4 regions of the Virgibacillus sp. GM2-2 genome follow, and region 2 is predicted to be linked to each of the others. Evidence: riboswitches for the same ligand, from Rfam matches in the RefSeq annotation. Region 2 holds a riboswitch; each other region holds the start of a gene.
The links. Region 2 has a riboswitch for thiamine pyrophosphate ahead of thiT (energy-coupled thiamine transporter ThiT). Riboswitches for the same ligand answer to the same signal wherever they lie in the genome.
Positions count from the first base shown of each region.

Region 1 (5,676 bases), on a different contig from region 2:
CAATCCGCTTTCCTTTAAAATCGGCGTACTCATCCATCTCATCTTGCAAATCTTTATCGATTACAAACGAAAAGTAAGAGTCTCCTTTAATATTATGCCCTTTATCGGCAATAATTTTAACGTTTATTCCTTGAGCAATTGCATTAAAAAATGATGCGGACGAGATTCCTCCAGCAATATCTACTTCACCTGACGCTAAAGCTGGCAACATATCATCGCTGTTAGCAAATTTGGCGAACTCTACCTCAATGTTGTAATCCTTAAAATAGCCCTTTTCTTTAGCAATATAGAAGCCTGCGCCTGAAGCCGATCCATCCTCAGCAATTACAACTGTTGCCGTTTCCTCAAGCGGAGCTAAATCGCCAGAAGGGTTATCCTTGCTTACTTCGACATTCAATTTCTCGTCCTGGCCGGTCTTATCCTCTGAACCGGAAGAGCAACCGCTAATGAGCAGTGCAATAAAAAACAATGGAATGAAAAACAGAAACTTACATTTTCTCACGTTAACTTTCCTCCCCTAATCTAAATTCTTGACCCTTGTACTTCATCATGTAAATGATTCCATATCTCAACAAAACTAGTTGCCATCTCTTTATTAGCACGTACCTGTTCCATATTTCTCGGTCTAGGCAAATCGATAACCTTTTGATCAATAATCTTGCCTGGCTGCGAACTCATGAGTAGGATTCTGTCACTAAGTAACAGCGCTTCATCGATGCTATGTGTAATAAACAAAACCGTCTTTTTCATTTCTGCCCAAATGGTTAATAATTCTTCCTGCAAAATAAATTTGTTCTGCTCATCTAACGCAGCAAACGGTTCATCCATTAATAAAATTTCTGGATCATTTGCAAATGCACGTGCAATACTGACGCGTTGCTTCATACCACCCGATAAATCCTTTGGATAATGCTTTTTAAAATTCTCTAGCCCAACTTTTTTTAAATAATAAGACGTACTTTCGTTTACTACTTTTTTAGGCAAATGACGCATGTTGAGCCCAAACGCAACATTCTCTTCAACCGTTAACCATGGGATGACCCCCTGTTCCTGAAAAACCATTGATTGTAATGGCCGATCTTTTTTAGCCTGTTCTATGGTAAACTCACCGACACTCGGCTTCTCAAGCCCAGCTAGAATGCGCAGTAACGTGGTTTTCCCACAACCACTCGGTCCAATTAAGCAAACAAATTCACCATCTTTAATGTCTATGGAAATATCCTCAACCGCTGTTACATTTCTATCCTTCTTATAAAATACTTTTGTAAGATTGTTGATGGAAATCTTCGTATTTTTTGTCACCTTATCACCTCTCTACTAACCTATTTCCATGGCAATAACTTTTTCTGAAATCCTCGTAAAATAAGCGAGAACATGTAGCCAAAAAACGATATTAATACAAGACCCACATACATCTCATTTAGTAAAAATGCACTATAGGAGGTCCATATTAAATAACCAATACCAGAGTTTGCACCCATCATTTCTGCTGCGACAATTGTTAATAACGCGATCGCCTGCCCCATCTGAATTCCTTCTAACATGACTGGAAGGGAGCCAGGTAAAGCAATTTTAAAGAAAAAGTCCTTCGAATTAGCCCCGTAGTTTTTCGCGACATCCAAGTACGTTTTATCGATATTAACAACACCCGCTACCGTATTAATGATTACCGGGAAAAATACACTTCCAGCGATCGTTACGATTTTCGATACTTCCCCGATGCCAAATATCATTAAAATAATCGGTAACAAGGCGAGCGTTGGTATTGGCATAAGTGCCATTATCAATGGAGAAAAGAAATGCCGTAGTGGTGAATACAATCCCATTAATAAACCAAGTACAACAGCTGGTATTACACCTAGTAAAAACCCGGCAAATATTCTAAAAAGTGATATGCCAACATGGCTGAATAATTCTCCCTCTGCTCCCATCGTAAAAAGTGTTGCGATTATTTCCGTTGGTGCAGGAAAAAATCGTGCATCCACTAGACCAGTTCTAGATAAAAATTCCCATAAAACTAAGATAAGAATAGGAGATGATATCGTAAGTAATTGTTTAAATTGATTTCTTTTTTGCCTTTTTCTCCATTCTTCTTGCTCTATAGCAACAGGATCGCGTTCTACATTATCGTTTGATTTGTTCATCCTTCACCACCCCTAATCAAATAATATGTGCATCTGCCTAGATGTGTGAAAGGGTAAAAAGAATATTGTGTGTTAAGCAGTGAATCGTTTTTTCAGGTACCAAAGTGATTGCATGGGGAGCTTGCGGACACACGATACCTTATCCTTGAAAAACAATGGCAAACGAGGCAGCTTGCGGACAGAGAATACCTTATTTGGGTTAAAACAGGTGGAAATCATGCTTTTTTCACTGAATAAGACATCCTGTGTCCGTTAATCTTCAAAATCACGCAGAAAAAGGAAAATAAGAGATCCTCTGTCCGCTACCTAGCACAGTGCAGAATATTAATGTAAACGAATGTTTTTTATCTGAAATAACAATTGGCTTTACAAAATAATTGAGACTCGTTAAGATAAACATAGAAAACTGCATAGTACGTTTATCACTAGGGGAGCTGTGTAAGCGGCTGAGAAGAACATGCTTGTTCTGACCCTTTGAACCCGAACTAGATAATACTAGCGTGGGGAAGTGTAGTCGAAGCATGCATTTTTATGCGCGCAAATACTTACAAACAGACTGCATTCCACACGGATGCAGTTTTTTTAATGGAATTTAAAATTTAGGGAGGAATTAGTTATGACAAATCAACAGTGTTTAGGAACGGGAATTGCGGGGTGCAGCTTTTCCATTCACCCGATGCGTGATGATTTCATTAAAATTATCACAAGCGCACTAGAAAATGTAGATACATCAAAGGTTTGGATGCACACAGATGATGTAACGACTACGGTACGAGGAAGATTAACGCACGTATTTGATGTGACAAAAGCAATCTTTATCCATGCAGCAAAAACGGGTGCACATGTTGCATTTGAAGGAACATTGTCACTAGGATGTCCAGGTGATTCCGCAGGCGATGTTTATATGGCAGAGGATGATATTCCTGTGAACAAAAAGAAAGTAAATGACATTCATCAACCCGTCGCGGCAAAATTTTCACTCTATCCACTTGGGGGCGGAAACTATATGGACGTAATTATGGAGCAGATTGAAGCGATGAAACAGCACGTGGACGTATCACACGCACACTATGCGACACGACTTGACGGGGAATCAGTTGCCATTTTTGACGGATTAGAACAGGTTTTCAATGCAACCGTAGACGGCGGCTCCAGTCATACTGTTATGACTGTTTCCATCTCGGCAAATAGCCCATCACATAAAGGAGCTAACAACCATGAATAATTGGCGTTTCAAGGAAATCGTTGTCATGTCTGCATTGGCAGTTGTCTTTGCTGTCGTATATTTAGCGTTTTTACCAGTTGGAAAGCTTCTGACCGGCTTCTTCGGGCCAATTGGTTATGACCTTATTTTCGGAATATGGTTTATCGTCTCGATCATCGCAGCCTACATTATTCAAAAGCCTGGTGCAGCATTTATTTCTGAAACAATCGCTGCAATGGTGGAGGTATTACTCGGGAATGCTGTCGGACCGATGCTAATCGTATCTGGGATGATTCAAGGAATTGGAGCGGAAGCCGCTTTTGCAGCAACCCGTTGGAAAAATTATTCCACGTGGGTGTTAATGATGGCAGGGGTTGGATCCGCGATAACAAGCTTCATTTACGGCTACTTCCTTGGAGGATTTGCCGCACTATCGACTCCATATGTAATCGGAATGTTTGTTACCCGCATGATTAGTGGTGCATTAATTGCTGGTTTACTTGGTAAAGCGCTTAGTGATGGTCTAGCACAAACTGGTGTCCTATCTAGCTATGCATTAGGAAAGCAATATAGAAGGAAAAAGCAAGCAGCATGACTAACCTATTATCTGTTCAAAACGTAAGCTTGCAATTTGAAAGTCAACTAGATAAAGAGACACTCTCAACTATCGCCTTTGAATTAGACAAAGGGGAAACACTTTTATTACTTGGCCCAAGTGGTTGTGGCAAAAGTACACTGACTTTTTGTTTGAACGGGTTGTACCCCCGTGAACTGGATGGCACCATGCAAGGGACCATCCTAATCAACGGAAAAAAATCTACTGACTACAAACCCGGCGAATTAAGCAAGCATGTAGGTGTAGTCTTTCAAGATCCAGAAACGCAATTCTGTATGCTGACAGTGGAGGATGAAATAGCATTCGGCTTGGAAAACTTATGTATACCTCGTCAGGAAATGGATGAAAAAATTTCAGATGCATTGGCGTTAGTCGGTTTAACAGCATTTCGTACAACGGAAATTGCTTCCCTTTCCGGCGGTCAAAAGCAAAAACTGGCACTTGCCTGCATTCTCGCACTGGAGCCGGATTTACTTATCCTTGATGAACCGACTGCCAATTTAGATCCTATCGCATCAAAAGAATTAATCAAAACTATTCAACGATTGAAAGAGCAAAAAAACTTTTCCATGATTGTAATTGAACATCAGCTAGATGGTTGGATGGATCTATGTGATCGGAGCTTACTCTTAAATCGCAACGGCGAAGTTTTCTATGATGGTTCATTACGAGAAGGAATTGCAAAAATTTTGCCAGAGCTAACGTCACAAGGAATTTGGCTACCAAAAATAACACAATTCGTACTAGAACAGCAATTAAATTCAACTTTTATTCCATTAACGATGAAGGAATTTGAGCAAGGGACTGAGGATTGGACTCCCTTGAACGGTAATTATGCCCAGTCACCTAACATAGATACAAAAATTCTTATTAAAGCAAACGATCTAATCTGGTCAAAAGGTAATAAACAAATCATTCAACATGTATCATTAAATCTATATGAACAAGAATTTGTGGCTATAGTCGGGGCAAATGGGAGCGGGAAAACCTCGTTATCTAGAATTCTAGCTGGCATTCAAAAGCCTATTAGCGGAAGTATTGATGTTAAAGGAAGGCCGTTGACGCAATGGAAGGAAGCATATCTACGCGATGAAATTGGATATGTCTTTCAAAATCCAGAGCATCAGTTCATCATGCATACGGTGTTTGACGAGATAGCTTTTGGCATGCGACTACGCGGCGTGGCAGAAGCAGAGATTCGTGCAAAGGTAGATGTAATCCTATCTATATGTAACCTAGAACAACTCGAAAACGAACACCCCTTCACCCTAAGTCAGGGTCAAAAACGACGTCTTAGTGTCGCGACAATGATTGTTGATAACCAGCAAATCCTTTTGCTAGATGAACCGACATTTGGACAGGATGCAAACTCAACCGAGGGATTAATGGATTTGCTCCAAGAGCGCCACGAAGATGGCACCACAGTCGTCATGATTACGCACGACATGGAGATCGTTGATGACTATGCCAATCGTGTCATTGTAATGAATCAAGGAACGATCGCGTTTGATGATCATCCTGCTGAGCTTTGGAAAAAACCAACAAGTACACTTAACGCTTGGCAACTGGAAACACCGGTACAGGTTCAAATGAAAGAGATAGCAGAAAGGAAAAATCGCTATGTTCCTACATCATCTTAATCCAAGCATGAAGGGGTTAACAATAAGTGTCATCATGATTTTGCTTGCACTAATTTTTGATCCGATCACACC
Region 1 covers NZ_JBUZWC010000001.1:585,279-590,954, forward strand. Annotated here, with positions in the region: gene ACY9Z2_RS02625 (ABC transporter substrate-binding protein) at 1-502, opposite strand, end outside; gene ACY9Z2_RS02630 (ABC transporter ATP-binding protein) at 523-1,302, opposite strand; gene ACY9Z2_RS02635 (ABC transporter permease) at 1,323-2,144, opposite strand; TPP riboswitch at 2,562-2,668, shown strand; gene ACY9Z2_RS02640 (YkoF family thiamine/hydroxymethylpyrimidine-binding protein) at 2,761-3,369, shown strand; gene ACY9Z2_RS02645 (ECF transporter S component) at 3,362-3,943, shown strand; gene ACY9Z2_RS02650 (ABC transporter ATP-binding protein) at 3,940-5,604, shown strand; gene ACY9Z2_RS02655 (energy-coupling factor transporter transmembrane component T family protein) at 5,612-5,676, shown strand, end outside.
Region 1: it holds a riboswitch for thiamine pyrophosphate, as region 2 does, so the genes downstream of both, ACY9Z2_RS02640 (YkoF family thiamine/hydroxymethylpyrimidine-binding protein) here and thiT (energy-coupled thiamine transporter ThiT) in region 2, are expected to answer to the same signal.

Region 2 (5,676 bases):
TACGATGTGACATTCAGTAAAAAAAATGATGAGATTATCTCACTTGCCCAATTGCAATATCAAATTGAATCTAAAAAACTAGATCAGTACGATGAACTTATACTACTGACCGGGAAGAAATATGAAAAGATAATTGAGGCAAGCTTTGGACAACAAATACCCAAACATTTTCCACTAAAAAGTTATAAAGGTATGGGTTATATGCAACAGGCGTTGAAACATGCGGTTGAACAAAATATTTCACTTCATTAAAACTATATAATTCTTTGCCACCTTTTAAGTAAATTTATCGATTATGAGGGTAGAACAACTTAAAGGAGGAAAAAGAATGAAGCCTTTGTTAATCATTGATCCTGGTCATGGTGGTAAAGATCCGGGTGGTGGAACTAATAGTCTTTGGAGGGAAAAAGATTTAGCGTTAGCCATATCCTTGTATCAATACAATCGATATAAGGAATTAGGTATACCCGTTTCACTGACAAGAAAAACAGATGTAACACTTACGCCTAACGTTAGATCATCGATTGTCCGGAATAGCGGTGCAAAGTACTGTCATTCAAACCACATAAACGCAGGTGGTGGGGACGGTGCAGAAATCATTCATTCCATTTATGGTGGAAAAGAAATGTCAGAAGCAATTGCAGTGAAACTGAAAGCTGCTGGACAAAATATCAGAAGTGTATATACGAGAGTCTTATCCACAGATCCGGCACAGGATTATTATTTTATGAATCGAAACACTGGCAGCGTTGCAACAGCTATTATTGAATACGGTTTTGCCGATTCAAAAGGTGACGACATTCAACAATTGCAATCGTCTTGGAAAATATATGCAGAAGCTGTTGTAAAGGGATTTTGTCAATTCATTGAGAATGATCATGTAGAATCAAGCGTAAACAATAAAACGGTAATAAGGAGCGAAGAATTCCAATTATCTTTACCAGCTACAGTAAATAAGTGGCGCATTTACCCACTGAATAAAAAGCCTGTTATAGGTAACGAAGTAGGTTATCTAAATCCAGCAAAATTTAACGGATTGCACTATACGATTCTAGGAAATCCATATCCACATGTTTATACGATTGAAACACGTGATTTTGGATTGGTTAATATTTATGCACACACAAAAATAGGAGCAATTTTAAGAAAAATGATGTAAATATTCGAAATCATCGGTATAATGAAAGTGTAATAGGGATGAAAACTAAGGAGAGATTGGATGCAAAATACGTATCAACCAACCTGGGATTTAGATACTATCTTTACAGGGGGAAGTGACTCAGAACAATTCAATACATACCTGGGTCAAATTTCTGTTTCTTTACAAATGCTCGCAAAAGAAGTGGAAACATTTGATCCAATTAACACAAATGCGAAAAAGCTGATTTCAATTGTAGAGTTATTAGAAGGTACTAGAAAAAAATTACGTGAGGCCTTCGCGTATATCAGTTGTTTGAGCGCACAAGATGTCAACGATACAAAGGCAAGTATGCTTGTAGGGAAACGAAGTGAATTAAAAGCGGAGACAGACGCAATAATGACTAAGTTTGATCAAAAGCTGGTTCAAATAGACGATGCAGTTTGGAATGAACTTTTAACAGATTCAACACTTAACACTGTGTCATTTGTGTTAAATGAATATAGAGAAAAAGCAACGGAACAATTATCTGTTGAGCAAGAAGTATTGATGAACGATTTAGCAGTTGACGGCTATCATGGATGGAGTCAAATGTACGATGCTTTAGTCGGAAATATGAATGTTGAGATTGAGACAGATGGTGAACGTAAAACCTATTCAATTGGGCAAGCTTCTAATAAATTGAGTGATCCAAATCGAACTGTTCGACAACATGTATCCGAACAAATTGATAATGCATGGAAGGAAAATGCAAATTTATTCGGTCAAACACTTAATCATTTAGCTGGATTTCGGTTACAGAAATATAAGCATCGTAATTGGTCAGATGTCTTGAAAGAACCGCTTGCTATTAATCGAATGAAAAAAGAAACACTGGATGCAATGTGGAATGCAATTTCAACTAATAAACAACCATTTGTCAAATACTTAAAAAGGAAAGCAGAATTACTAGGACTTGAAAAGTTAAGTATGTATGATATAGGCGCTCCTATCTCTGATTCAGTTAAAACCTATTCATTTTCGGAAGGTGCCGATTTTATCGTTGACAATTTTCGTGGCTTCAGTCCTAAAATGGCTGATTTTGCTCAGTTGGCATTTGATAAAAATTGGATTGAAGCAGAAGACCGACCTGGTAAACGACCGGGCGGGTTCTGTACAAGTTTTCCAGATAGTAAACAAACACGAATTTTTATGACTTATTCTGGGACATCTTCTAACGTAGCGACGTTGGCGCACGAACTTGGTCACGCCTATCATCAGCATGTGATGAATGATATACATGGATTAAATCAAGGTTATGCAATGAACGTTGCAGAAACAGCATCAACATTCGCTGAGATGATCGTTGCGGATGCATCGGTAAAACATGCAAAAACGAACAAGGAAAAATTGGCATTACTTGAGGATAAGGTGCAACGCGGAGTAGCATTCTTTATGAATATTCACGCAAGGTTTATATTTGAAACTAGTTTTTATGAAGAAAGAAAACATGGATTAGTTTCCGTTGATCGCTTAAATCAACTGATGGTTGATGCACAGAAGGATGCATATTGCGATGCATTAGAAGAGTATGATGAAAACTTCTGGGCTTCCAAGCTACATTTTCATATTACTGGTGTTCCGTTTTATAACTTTCCTTATACATTTGGCTATTTATTTAGTCTTGGTTTATATGCCCATGCACTAGAGACGGATGGTAACTTTGAAGAAGATTACATTGCACTATTGCGTGACACTGGCCAAATGAATGTCGAGGATTTGGCGGCAAAACATCTAAATATTGATTTAACTCAACCCGAATTTTGGGAGAATGCAATGAAATTATGTGCTAAAGATGTAGAAGAATTTTTAGCTATCTCCTAATCTTGTTTATAACGTAAATATCCGTTATAATAGATTCAATGAAAAAAGCAATATAAGGACGTGTTCAAAAAGGAGGATAAAAATGACCGAGAAGTTCGAGGAGGCGTAGCTTTGAGTACCGGAACGTATGCTATTAATACGTGAGGAAACGATCTAGCACGCAGGAAAAGCGTTTTTCTTTTCCAAGGAACGGAAAAGCAAGCCAACGAAGAAATTCGATGTGTCACTTTTACCGGAATTTTTGAACGTCCTCTATAAAAAGCCTGCAGGGGGAGCCATTTGGCTGAGAGTGAACAAGCATTTGTTCAGACCCTTTGAACCTGTTAGTTAATACTAGCGTAGGGATCGTGACTTTTTTGATGGTTAAAAAGCAATGTGCGAGGATTATTCCCATCGGAAACTTCCCCTAGGCATTGCTTTTTTTGTTGCAAAAAACTAGGGGAGGTAATTGTTTTGCGATCAAAGAAAATTTTATTTTTGATTGAGGTATCGATTTTTACAGCATTGGCATTAGTATTAGATCTCATTCCATTTTTATCGTTTAAAATCTGGGCACAAGGTGGGTCCATATCACTTGCGATGATTCCTGTATTTATTGTGGCATTTAGATGGGGGATTAAAGGTGGATTGTTGTCTGGATTCTTGTGGGGAGTATGGCAAATAGCTACAGGTGCTATTATCGCTCATCCAATTCAGGGTTTCTTAGATTATTTGGCGGCGTTCACTGTTTTAGGTTTCGCTGGGATCTTTGCTAGTAAAATTCAACAGGCTGTAAAGGAAGAACGGACGAAGGAGTATTTAACTTATATTATGCTAGGAGTATTCTTGGGGACAACATTACGTTTTATCGCTCACTATATAGCTGGGATTGTTTTCTTTGCTAGTTATGCACCTGAAGGACAATCTGTTTGGATCTATTCGTTACTATACAATTTGTCTTATTTACTCCCGTCATTTATCATCTGTACTGTCGTAGTATTCTTTCTTTTCCACAAACAGCCAAGAACATTATTAAATGCAGCATAATACGAAGCAGTCTTGATACTTATCAAGGCTGCTTTTTTGTCGTATACTTTTTAATAAGAGGTGATTTAGTTGCGTGAACTTATCGGAGGATGTCAGGCATGTGGAACCAAAGTATATTGTGAGAACGGATTTTTTGATGGAGAACAAGTTGATGGCAAACTTTTATGTAACGATTGTACGGAAAAGTTAGATAGTGAGAATGAGTAGACAGTCCTCAAATTGGGCTGTTTTTTATTGGCAATTTCCTTAAACATTGTCGATTTTAAATTTTCGTAGTTGATTTAAGTTGCGAAATAGTGAAAATTTAATTTGGTAGTGACTGCAAAAGATTCCGTTTTTTGGATTCCGGTGATGAAGAACCATTTTCATTGGCTTGCAAGTTATCGGACACACGGTGCCTTATTTATGAAAAATAAGGGTAACTGCGGCAGTTATCGGACTCAGGATACGTTATTTAGGTTAAAACAGGTGAAACGCATGCTTTTTTACTATAATAAGATATCCTGTGTCCGTTAATCCTTAAAATCACGCCAAAAAAGGAAAATAAGGCATTCTCTGTCCGCTACTAAGCGTTTACAAGACATTATTATTCTAAGCACAGGAGTTCTTGAAAAACACCCTCTAATTCTTTTCACCCCAAACTTGAAACATGCATAGGCTATAGCACATTCATAAATAAGGATGTGAGAAAGGGAGAAAAGGGATGGAATTAACTGTTTCACATTGGTTATATGGATTTTTTACACTTGTAATCATAGGAACAATGATTTTCAAAAAAGGTGTCGTACTTCCTACATTACTAGGAACGTTCGTTATTGCATGGGTGTTTAAGGGTAGTCTAGTTGATGGCTTCACTGCAATATTTAATGCAAACTTAGTTGCAGCACAAGAGCTGTTTAGCATTTTCCTTATCATTACATTCATGATGGCGTTACTGCATGCATTGAAAGACCTTGGTGCAGATCGGCGAATGATCAAACCCATTCAAAAAATGATGGTGAATGGGCACGTATCCTTTTTTGTTCTCATTGGCGTAACGTACGTCATATCATTATTTTTCTGGCCGACTCCAGCTGTACCACTAATTTGTGCATTACTCGTGCCAGCCGCTGTTCGTGCAGGCCTGCCGGCAATTACGGCTGCAGTGGCTATTGCATTAGCTGGTCAGGGAATGGCGTTATCGTCCGATTACATTGTTCAAGTGGCGCCGAGCCTATCCGCTAAGTCAGCTGGAATTAGTACTGCTGCGGTTGCGGATACAGCATTAATACTGTCGTTGATTACGGGTGGAGTAGCAATTCTAATCGCTTATTTATTGTATCGTAAATCAATTCGTAAAAAAGACAGTCCACTAATTGAAGCAGATTTGGCTGGACTACAAACACAATCACAATCAACGAATAAGGCACATGGTGAACATCTAACAACTTGGAGTAAAGTATTCGCTATTTTGGTTCCATTATCGTTGTTAGCTGTGGTTATATATATGATCTTTACGAAACTAGGTTCTGGCCGAATGACTGGTTTTGAAGGTGGGGGTGGTGCTGCATTTATCGGTGGTGTTGCGGTTATCTTACTACTCCTTGCAACGGTCGCTTTCGGAAAGCAACATTCACTTGATTATATTAGCAACCACATTACTGAAGGAT
Region 2 covers NZ_JBUZWC010000006.1:168,006-173,681, forward strand. Annotated here, with positions in the region: gene ACY9Z2_RS09755 (DUF6884 domain-containing protein) at 1-252, shown strand, start outside; gene ACY9Z2_RS09760 (N-acetylmuramoyl-L-alanine amidase family protein) at 329-1,159, shown strand; gene ACY9Z2_RS09765 (M3 family oligoendopeptidase) at 1,220-3,001, shown strand; TPP riboswitch at 3,259-3,363, shown strand; gene thiT (energy-coupled thiamine transporter ThiT) at 3,455-4,027, shown strand; gene ACY9Z2_RS09775 (hypothetical protein) at 4,097-4,234, shown strand; gene ACY9Z2_RS09780 (hypothetical protein) at 4,731-5,676, shown strand, end outside.

Region 3 (5,676 bases), on a different contig from region 2:
TAAATTATGGTAGACCTTATAAAAAAAACTTCGGCATTCGCTATTAAAGCCGAGACGAATGCCGAGTTTTTTAATAGTAATTTGTTCAACACTGCTGCGAAATAGCGCAGTAACAGCTGATTATCGCGTGTTTGTAGCCTTAATTCGCGCAATAGCTGTTCAGATTCACGCGCAACTATAATAATTGCGCGAATTCTCTTGGATGTTGCGCGTTATCTTTAGATGATTGCGCTATTTGACAATGGGTTCGCGCGATTTTGTGACTAACTGTGTGTGATTTTTCCCATATAGTTTAAAAAGTAAAATCAACTGATTTCTTCTCGTGTTGTTCGTATTCCTTCATATATTTAATTCTTCGTTGTGCTGACGTTTGTGATACTTGCTCGTCTGCATGATACGATGAACGCACAAGTGGACCTGATTCGCAATGTTGAAATCCTTTCTTAAGAGCAATTTCCTTTAATTCAGCGAATTCATCTGGATGATAGTACCGTTCAACTTTCAAATGCTTCTTCGTAGGCTGTAAATACTGACCGATTGTCATAATATCCACATCGTGTGCTAGTAAATCATCCATCGCTTGCACAATTTCTTCTTTTTCTTCACCAAGCCCTACCATAATACTTGATTTTGTTGGTGTTTTAGGAGCAATTTCTTTTACACGCTGCAGTAACTGTAGGGATCGATCATACATCGCACGAGCACGAACCTTTTTCGTCAATCGGCGAACGGTTTCAATATTATGGTTAAAAATATCAGGTTCACTGTCCATCAAAGTATGTAAACTCTCATAGTCTCCCTTCATATCAGAAGGTAGGATTTCTATTGTGCAGCCAGGATTTTTACGACGAATTGCACGAACTGTTTCAGCGAAAACAGCTGCTCCCCCATCTTTTAAATCATCGCGGGCAACGGCAGTTACTACCGCATGCTTCAATCCCATAATTTCCACCGAATCAGCAACTCGTTCTGGTTCTCCCCAATCAAGTTCATTTGGTAAGCCAGTTTTCACTGCACAGAAGCGGCACCCTCGTGTACATGTGTCACCTAAAATCATGAATGTAGCAGTTTTTCGTTCACTCCAGCACTCGTGAATATTCGGACAACGTGCCTCTTCACAAACCGTGTTTAACTTTTTCTCACGCATTAATTTTTTGAGGCCAGTGTACGATTTATTCGTATTAATTTTTGTTTTTAACCACTCAGGTTTACGTATGTATTCTTCTTGTTTTGTCATCGATCACACACTCCTTTGATGAAATAGATTCCATTTTTCCTGACTGTACTTTGTTTCTGCTAATTCCGTAACTTCTTCCCATTGAATATCGGATAACTCTAATGGCACAAAGTGCATATTTAATTCTGTTTGAAAGCCTTTTTGAAAAGCTAATTTTAAATCAGGGTAAGTATGTTGTTTCTTTGTTATTTCATTTATAGTAGTTGCTTTGGTTGAAAATGCATTTCTCTTTCTTTCACGTATTTTTTCATTAGGGAAGTTAAATAGATCAAAAAGCATTTTTTTATTCATGCTCATTGGAATGGATCCATGTTGCAATAGAACACCATGCTTTCGTGTTTGCGCGTTTCCGGATATTTTTTTTCCATCCACAACCATTTCGTAAAAGGCAGGTTTCTCGAAACAGACTTCTGTTCGTTCTGCTTTTCTTTCCGGAGTGGCGTAGTCTGCAACGATTCCTAATTGTTTATATCCTTCCAATATCCCTTTTGATAAAACATAATAAGCTTCTTGAATGGAGGTTGGAATATAATCTTTCTTCTCTGAAACGACAATGCTATACGTCAGTTCGTCATCGTGTAACACTGCACTCCCGCCAGTTAATCGTCGTACGAATTCACAGCCGTGCTTTTGAACATTGATAAAATCAATAGCCTTTCCTGCTTTCTGGAAATGGCCGATGGAAAGACTAGGTTTTGACCAACCATAAAATCGTAATGTTGGAGGAATTTCCCCTTTACTATGCCAGTTAAGTAATGCTTCATCCATCGCCATGTTTATAGCAGCACTATTGTGGCCTGTATCAAGAACACCCCATGTTTCATTCACTTTCTTCACCTCCTAGAAAGGTCAATTGAAATTTTATTTTACACTGATATAAAATTATAAGATTTAAGGATATCAGTATAAGGCAACTAAGGCTTTCGCCAGAAAAGCTTGGCGATAAGCCAAGTTTTCTAATAAAAAAAACTGCAACCTACTGTTGGGGTGCAGTCTAATTTATTCAAAAGCTAATTGTTTGTACATAGACTACACTTCCCCACGCTAGAATTATCTAGTTCGGGTGTAAGGGTCAGAAAATGTATATAATTCTTCTCAGCCAAGAAAAGCTCCCCTAGTGCGGTAAAATACTATGCAGTTTTCTATTGTCTATCTTATCGACTTAAAGATAGAATGTAAAGGTTTAACAAAATTAGTTTACAATTCGGGCTAAATACCTTATCAGATAAACTTTTTGTCGAAAAATTCCCCGAAAGTACTATAAATTACCCTATATGATTAGAAGGTAGGCCTGTGTAAAATGTCTCAAAAATCCTTTATTAAAAGGATTTTTGAGCCTATAAGAAAAAATAACGAAATTCAGATGATACTGTCGTATTTTGGTTCTTTAATCCCTAAAATGTAACAAAATGGTACTATTTATTCGTTTTCTGAAAGTTTGGAAATAACTATAGGAATCTCGCAATATTTTTGCTATTGTGAATATAGACGGTCCGTAGAATTCTAAATGTCTTACAAGATTGGCCAATCCACTAACAAACGAAAGGGATGGGTGATGGATATTGAAGAAGAAAAATTTTAAGAAAACAATGACTGGCACTGCACTCGCGATAAGTTTAGCTTTAACGGGGGTAACAGGTACTGTTAGTGCAGAAGAAGCGGGTAACAAAGTGCTTCAAGATATGAAATCTATGACAAAGTCCAACTTTGATGTGGTTTGGAACAAAGACAAAAAGGTTCCAACATTTGTATCTGGGAATCTTTCAGAGAAAGCTGTTAAAGGAGTTGGACAAGTTAAGCAATATTTGGAGGACAACAAAGAACTTTACAAAATGGATCCAGACTCTGATCTTACATTTCTCCAAAAATCTACTGATGACCTTGGCATGACACACTACGAATTCACACAGTCTGTCGATGGTGTTCCGGTTTATGGTGCTAAATTTGCCGTTCATACGAACGAAAAAGGAATTGTCTCTGCGGTAACAGGTACTGTACATCCAGAAGCTACGAAAGATTTGGGCAAAAATCTTAAGGCAGACTTATCTAAAAATGATGCAATTGATAAAGCATGGAAATCAATCGATCTAACAAAAAAAGAAACAAAAGCTAAGAAAGCAGATAAAAAAGCATTAAAGAAATCTAGCAAACTAGATAAATCAGATGTGAAGAATACAGCAGAAAAAGCAGAGCTTGTCGTGTATTCAAAAGATGGGTCAAGCCATTTAGCTTATCATATCGAACTTCAATTTATTTTCCCTGAACCTGGAAACTGGCAAATATTCGTTGATGCAAACGATGGTTCCATAATAGATTCCTATAATGCTGTTACGGAAGCTGGAGCTGCAAATGGATATGGGTATGGCGTTCTTGGCGACTACAAGGAATTAAACACGTATTTATCAAATGGATATTATTTCTTATATGATGTGACAAATCCAATGCGTGGTGTAATCGAAACGTTTACTGCTGAAAACGGTACTTCCCTGCCTGGATATCGTTCATCTGACAGTAATAATGCTTTTACTAGTTCCTATCAAGGTGCTGCAGTAGATGCGCATGCATATGCTGACCAAACGTATGATTATTTCTACAATACTTTTGGTCGAAATAGTTATGATGGTAATGGAGCAACCATTCGCTCAACTGTTCACTACGGATCCAACTACAATAATGCATTCTGGAATGGACAACAGATGGTGTATGGTGATGGAGATGGAACAACTTTTGCTCCATTATCAGGGGCATTGGATATCGTAGCACATGAGTTAACACATGCCGTTACAGACTATTCAGCTAATCTAGTTTACCAGGACCAACCTGGTGCATTAAATGAATCTATGTCTGATGTATTTTCAGTATTCGTAGAACGTGAGGATTATCTACTTGGAGAAGACGCATACACACCGTATAAAAGTGGAGATGCTTTAAGAAGTCTTTCTAACCCTCCAGCATATGGACAACCAGGTCATATGAATGATTATGTTTATACCAATCAGGATAATGGCGGTGTTCATATAAATAGTGGAATTCCAAATAAGGCTGGCTACTTAACCATTGAGAGTATTGGTGTAGCAAAAGCGGAACAAATATACTACCGTGCATTAACTGTCTATCTTGGACCATACAGCAACTTTAGTGATGCACGTGCAGCACTTCTGCAATCTGCAGCTGATTACTATGGCTATGGTTCAGAATATAATGCCGTAGCTAATGCTTGGAGTAACGTAGGAGTTTACTAGGATTATAGAAATATAATTAAAATAATGCCGGCGATTGTCGGCATTATTTTTTTCTATTACTGGTTGCATGTAATCAACAGGGAGTGAATCAAAAATGAATGATAATGCTAAACCAAATGATACAAACGAGCAACATCAAAATGAAACATCTTCTGGCGGTGGTATCATAGCCGGAAGCTTAGAAACTTCACTACAGGTAAAGGAGGGGCATGCACTCTTCCGGGTGAAAAACCAAACAGAACAAGTAAAGGAACTAGCTTTTAAAAGTGTAAATGAGTTTGAATATGAAATTAGGTACGGTAATGGTGAGGTTGTTTTTGAAAAGTTGCTGGGTAAGGGTAGCGAGGTAACGTTGAAACAAGCAGAAGAACTAGTATATGAAATTGACTTGCCCAACGAATTATGCGAAGGAACGTATGTGTTAACAGCAACTCTTCATGCTAAATCTAAATTGAAAGCTAAAACGACATTTACAATTAGAGAGTAAAGACGCCAGCTTGCTAGATTATAGTGGGCTGGTTTTTTCATGGGACATAAAATTTGGATTTGGAGACATTTTTTTTATTCAGTTGGTGAACAGTGTTTTTCGCGGACAGACGATCCGTTATTTTGCTAAAATAGTTCAAAATGAACATGTTTGTTGACACCAGATATCTTATTTCACATAAATCCCAGGAAAATGACCTCCAAATGATCAAATAACGGATCCTGTGTCATCAAATTAACCAAATCTCGTAAATTTGTCTCAAATAACGGAACCACGGTCCGCTGAAACCACCTTACTATAAAACAGTTCATGTTATACCGGAAAAAAGAATAGTACTCTAGTTGAGAAATAAAATATCTGCTTTCATTTCCCAGTATATCCGTTATACTAGTTAAAAAGATTCGGAGGGATTTCTATTATTACATATCCTATATTAACAAAAGGTGCTACAGTCGGGGTTACTGCTCCGTCATCAGGTGTCGATCAAGAACTACATGATATGTTTAAGCAAGCTATTGGCCGAAGTGAGGAAAGAGGATATCCAGTAGTTTGTGGAGAAACCGTTTGGACGCAAATTAAGGCCAAATCCGCACCAGCTAACGTACGTGCTGAAGAATTAAATCGTATGATGCAGGATGAAACAATAGAATTCATCGTTCCACCGTGGGGTGGTGAACTACTTATTGAAATTATCGACAAGCTGGATTTTG
Region 3 covers NZ_JBUZWC010000010.1:64,164-69,839, forward strand. Annotated here, with positions in the region: gene lipA (lipoyl synthase) at 293-1,237, opposite strand; gene ACY9Z2_RS12655 (lipoate--protein ligase family protein) at 1,241-2,065, opposite strand; TPP riboswitch at 2,257-2,363, opposite strand; gene ACY9Z2_RS12660 (M4 family metallopeptidase) at 2,827-4,479, shown strand; gene ACY9Z2_RS12665 (BsuPI-related putative proteinase inhibitor) at 4,574-4,966, shown strand; gene ACY9Z2_RS12670 (S66 family peptidase) at 5,382-5,676, shown strand, end outside.
Region 3: it holds a riboswitch for thiamine pyrophosphate, as region 2 does, so the genes downstream of both, ACY9Z2_RS12655 (lipoate--protein ligase family protein) here and thiT (energy-coupled thiamine transporter ThiT) in region 2, are expected to answer to the same signal.

Region 4 (5,676 bases), on a different contig from region 2:
AATAACTGGACATTGCCTGGTGGAGCGGTTGAGGCAGGAGAGACATTGAAGCAAGCTGCTGTAAGAGAAGCGAAAGAAGAAACAGGTTTAACAATCGAGGTAGGAGAAATTGTATCGGTAAATGAAGCATTTATGGAGCAAAACGGCCATCATGCATTGTTTGTAACCTTCAGGGGAAAAGTGATCGAAGGCGAAATTGCTATTCAGGATACGGATGTTAACGTTGGAATTTCAGAAGTGAAGTGGATTGATTTAGAAACTGCTTCTGAGTTGATGCCCTACCATGAGACGGGAGTAAAAGCATTACTAGAATCTTCTATTCCTTATAACTTTCAAGGTGGAAGGCGTTATATGAACTATCAATTTTCTAGAATGAATCAACAAGAGGCAGAAGACATTGCGTACAATTGGCATTACGATGGAGAATATGCGTTTTACGATATTCAAGCTGATGAGGAAGATCTTCAAGAATTTATCGATCCTAAGCAACGTGGAGATTCAACTTTTGTGGTAAAGCGTGATGACGAGGTAATTGGTTTTTATAGTTTTCGTCAAACCAATCCGGGAACTATCGATATTGGACTTGGCATGCGACCCGACTTAACTGGGAATGGAAATGGTAGGCAATTTTTGGAGGCGGGATTAGCATTCGCGACGTCAACATATAACCCAACCACCTTCACGTTATCAGTTGCTACTTTTAATAAGCGAGCGATTAACGTATATAAAAAAGCTGGATTCATAGAAGTAAATACGTTTATGCAGGATACAAATGGTAGTCGCTTCGAATTCGTAAAAATGAGGAAGGAAGTTTCCGAATGATTGATACGTTTTCGATGAGAACCCCATTTAAGGATGATCGAATGATTCGCGTCTATCTACCAAAAAGCTATACCCAGTTCTTGAACCATTATACAGTTTTATACATGCACGACGGTCAAAATGTTTTCCATGATGAAGAAGCAATCGGTGGTGTGTCTCTAGGGCTTGAGCGTTACTTAGATGAAAATCAAATAGATATTATTGTCGTCGGTATTGATTCAAATCCTGTTTTTGAAGAACGCGTGAATGAGCTGTGCCCATGGGTGAATGGCAAATACAGTAAAGAGCATTTTAATGATGATCGAGTAATTGGTGGTAAAGGTGCCAGCTACTTAGAATTTATCGTACAGGAGCTTAAACCGCTAATCGATGAAAAATACCGAACAAATAGGAAATCGGCATCGATGGCAGGAATATCACTTGGTGGCTCGATGTCGCTCTATGCAGGTTGTCGTTATCCAGAAACTTTTACCCGAATAGCAGGTATTTCTTCTGCATTTTTTCGTAATCAGGAAGAGCTCAGTGACCTAATACGTAATACTGATATGTTAGCACTTGAGCGTATCTATTTGGATTGTGGGGATAAAGAAACGAGTGATGAAAAAATCAGTAAAGCCTTTTTACATTCCAATGTAGAGGTGGTTGAGCTTGTAAAATCTAAAGTGAAGAATACTAGATTTGAAGTCTTTGAAGGAGCAGAGCATAGCTATGCTTTTTTTAGAAACAGATTTCCGGAAGCATTAAAATATTTAATAGAGGAGTGAGTGAAAGTTGAATTTATTCAATGGAGTTTATCAAATTAATATTCGGGTTACTGACATGACAATTTCTTCTAAGTGGTATCAGGAGGTCCTCGGTCTGAAGGTAGTAAAAGATTATGATACGACTGTTGTTTTGGGATTTAATGATTCTTCGGTTGCTGTATGTTTGATCGAGCTAGCTGAAAATGAGTCATTGCCATTAAATTTGGAGAACGGAACACATCCAGTTTTTGCAATTCCTACAGCACAAGCTGAAATATGTAAACAGAGACTGACCGAAATGGATGTTTCAATTGTTGTAGGTGGAAGTGAAGCGCATTTCAAGTTTACTGATCCGGATGGTAATTTGTTGGAAGCTTTCTTACCAGACCTGTATGAAAATGACGCGTTCCAGCATTTAAGGTAAAAATGTTGGAATTAAAACGATTTAAGTCGCGTATGATTCAGGATGTAATGCAATTATTTAGGGATACGATCCTAACTGTAAATCGAAATGATTACTCTGCTGAACAAGTAGAAGCTTGGGCGGGGAATTCCCCAACACTTGAAGAGTGGGTGGCTCGTCTTCAAAAAAGCCTAACTTATGTAGTGGTTATGGAGGAGAATATTGTAGGTTTTGGTAATCTAACCGATGAAGGATTAATTGATTTACTATATGTTCATAAAGACCATCAGGGGGAAGGAATTGGTTCGAAAATTTTGGGACAGCTGGAGTGTGACGCAAGGTGGCGTCATCTACAGCAATTGTCTACAGAAGCAAGTATTACTGCTAAACCATTTTTTCTAGCACATGGTTTTCAAGTACAACGGAAACAAGCGAAAATTATAGCAGAAACTGCTTTTACTAACTATCGAATGATCAAAACTATTTAGTGGAGGGATACAGATGATTAGTCCAGTAAAAAATCAGATCAATACAATTTTTGTTCATGTTAGTGATTTGCAAAAATCGGTGGAATGGTATGCAAGATTACTTGGCCAGGAGTATAATCCACAAGAAATTTCTGATCCTGTACATAACATGGAAATTAACGACTACACAGGATTAACACTTGATGCTGGTCCGGAAGAACAGGAGAAAAAAATTACTCCTTCACCCTATCCGTTATTCAATTTCCACACCGATGATATTCACGCAGCGCTTGCATTTGTAAAAGAATTAAAGATTGAACTAGATGAGAACCTGGTTGAATTTGATGACTTTTCCTTTTTTACGGTACGAGATCCGGATCAACATGTCATTATGATTTGTACTGGCTAATGTACAATTGACAAAAAAAGCCATTCATGTTTTAGTAAGGTTATAACTTAATAGAAAGTCCACTAGGGGTGCCATTAGGCTGAGATAAGGATTTCCTTAATCCCTTTGAACCTGATCTAGTTCATACTAGCGTAGGAAAGTGGAGGTCGGTTAATTCGTTTATATAAAGGCATTATTGTCTTTCATTAACGTTATCTACAAACCACTCCAATTTCTGGTGTGGTTTTTTTGTTTTCAAAAAACGTACACCAGAAATTCTTCACTGCCCCTATTGGATTTTCTTCATGAAAGGGGTTCTTCTATGAAACATTCTATTCCAACAGTTCTCACCATTGCAGGCACTGATCCGACAGGAGGTGCCGGAATTCAAGCTGATTTAAAGACTTTCCAAGAGCGGGAAGTTTATGGGATGAGCGTAGTGACCTCCATCGTTGCGCAAAATACTTTAGGTGTTCAAGGACTCGAGCATCTATCAGTGGAATTTATTCAAAAGCAAATGGATAGTGTCCTGATTGATATTTCGCCCGATGTTGTCAAAACAGGCATGATTGCTACATCCGAGATGATGGAGGCAGTAGCTGATGCAATTAGTAAAAATTCGATACCTTATGTAATTGATCCTGTAATGGTTGCCAAAAGCGGAGATCATTTAATGGATGTAACCGCAAAACAAACGTTGATTGACCGATTACTTCCACTTGCGACGGTGGCAACACCCAATATACCAGAAGCTGAAGTTTTATTCTCAGAAACTATTAATTCTATAGCAGATGCAGAGGATGCAGCAAGACGAATTGTCCATGAACTTGGTGCAAATGCAGCCGTTGTTAAGGGCGGTCATCATTTGAATGATGAAGCGATCGATATTTTGTATGATGGTGCGACCATTCATCGATTTCCTGCAACACGCATTCAGACAAAACATACGCATGGAACTGGTTGTACCTATTCTGCAGTTATCGCTGCTGAACTGGCAAAAGGGAGATCTGTATATGAAGCGGTGAAAGAAGCGAAAAGGTTTATTACAGCCGCAATTAGCTACAGTTTAAAGCTTGGAAAAGGAAATGGGCCAACAAATCACTGGGCTTACCGATTACATGGATTACCAAAAATGAGTGGAGGGATTTTCCAATGAATTATTTAGAGCAAATAAGGACACAAAAACCATTAATTCATAATATCACGAACACGGTGGTGGCAAATTTTTCTGCAAATGGGTTGTTGGCTCTTGGGGCGTCGCCAGCAATGGCAAATGCACCTGAGGAAGTGGCGGAAATGGCGGCTCATGCGGATGCGTTAGTGTTAAATATTGGAACGTGCACACAAGCCCAGGTAGAAGCGATGATTTTAGCCGGGAAAGCTGCAAATGAAAAGGGTATTCCTGTGGTGTTAGATCCTGTAGCTATTGGTGCAACGACATTTCGGTCAGAATCTGTAGAACGTATTTTATCCGAAATAAATGTAACGGTGATTCGTGGAAATGCTGGTGAAATAGCTGTTCTTGGTGAGTTGGATACGGAGGTAAAAGGTGCTGACTCCATGGTTGGTGAATTGGATTCGAAAGTAGCCATGTATGTAGCGAAAAAATATGATGCAGTTGTTATTGCAACTGGCAAAACGGATTTAATTACGAATGGTTACCAGTTTTCACATTGTAAAAATGGTACTGAAATGCTGCCGAATGTAACGGGTACGGGTTGTTTATTGACAGCGGTAGTCGGGGCGTTTTTAAGTATTGGTGTTGATTTTTATGAAGCGTCAGTCAAAGCCGTATGTAGCTATGGTGTGGCTTCGGAACGAGCTTTGCTGAATGCGAATGGACCGGGGAGCTTTTTGCCTGCTTTTCTTGACGAACTATATAGGCTAACTGATGAGAAAGTGAGAGAAAAGGCTAACGTCCGCGAGCTTTCACTAAAAGGAGAGTAATACCTATGATCGAGCGAAGTGATTTACGTGTTTATTTTATTATGGGAAGCATGAATACAAAAGAGGAGCCAGCTCAGGTTTTGCAACAAGCCATTAATGGGGGAATTACAGCCTTTCAGTATCGGGAAAAAGGAGTAGGTGCTAAAACAGGCGTGGCCCGATTTAAATTAGGAGTTGAGTTGCGAAATATTTGTCTTAAACACCGAATTCCATTTTTTGTGAATGATGATGTGGAACTGGCAATGAGCCTTCAAGCAGATGGGGTTCATATTGGACAGGATGATGAGTCGATTATAGAGGTAAAAAAGCAAATTCCTTCATACATGGCGATAGGGCTTTCTGTTTCAACTGTGGAGGAGGCAAAACTTGCTGAAGAGCAGGGAGCTGACTATCTTGGTGTGGGACCAATGTATGAAACAACCACTAAATTGGATGCCCGAGAACCAGTTGGTATTGATCGATTACAGGAGATATCTAAGGAAGTATCCATCCCTATTGTTGCGATTGGAGGTATCAAGCGTACGAATGCCAATACAATTATACGTTCCGGCGCTGCGGGGGTGTCTGTTATTTCTGCAATAAGTGTTGCAGAGGATGTGGAAGTAGCGGCGCGTGAATTAGATATTGCCACTAGATATCCATCCAATAAGGAGGTGATGAAGTGAATCGGACTCGGCTTTTAACAACAATGGCAGTATTTATAGCGTTGGGTATTGTTGGTGCACAATTTCTTTGGTTTCCAGCAGGAATCGCAAAAGCCTATCCCGCCCAGCATGCAATCAATGTGATGGCAGCTATTACACTCGGTCCTGGTCCAGCTGTTATTATTGCCTTCATGACTGGATTGATTCGTCTTATGCTTGGACTGGGCACTCTGCTAGCCTTCCCAGGTGGTATGATTGGTGC
Region 4 covers NZ_JBUZWC010000011.1:87,639-93,314, forward strand. Annotated here, with positions in the region: partial or broken gene ACY9Z2_RS13400 (NUDIX domain-containing protein) at 1-258, shown strand, start outside; gene ACY9Z2_RS13405 (GNAT family N-acetyltransferase) at 352-822, shown strand; gene ACY9Z2_RS13410 (alpha/beta hydrolase) at 819-1,586, shown strand; gene ACY9Z2_RS13415 (VOC family protein) at 1,594-1,989, shown strand; gene ACY9Z2_RS13420 (GNAT family N-acetyltransferase) at 2,022-2,456, shown strand; gene ACY9Z2_RS13425 (VOC family protein) at 2,470-2,844, shown strand; TPP riboswitch at 2,899-2,999, shown strand; gene thiD (bifunctional hydroxymethylpyrimidine kinase/phosphomethylpyrimidine kinase) at 3,146-3,979, shown strand; gene thiM (hydroxyethylthiazole kinase) at 3,976-4,770, shown strand; gene thiE (thiamine phosphate synthase) at 4,776-5,435, shown strand; gene thiW (energy coupling factor transporter S component ThiW) at 5,432-5,676, shown strand, end outside.
Region 4: it holds a riboswitch for thiamine pyrophosphate, as region 2 does, so the genes downstream of both, thiD (bifunctional hydroxymethylpyrimidine kinase/phosphomethylpyrimidine kinase) here and thiT (energy-coupled thiamine transporter ThiT) in region 2, are expected to answer to the same signal.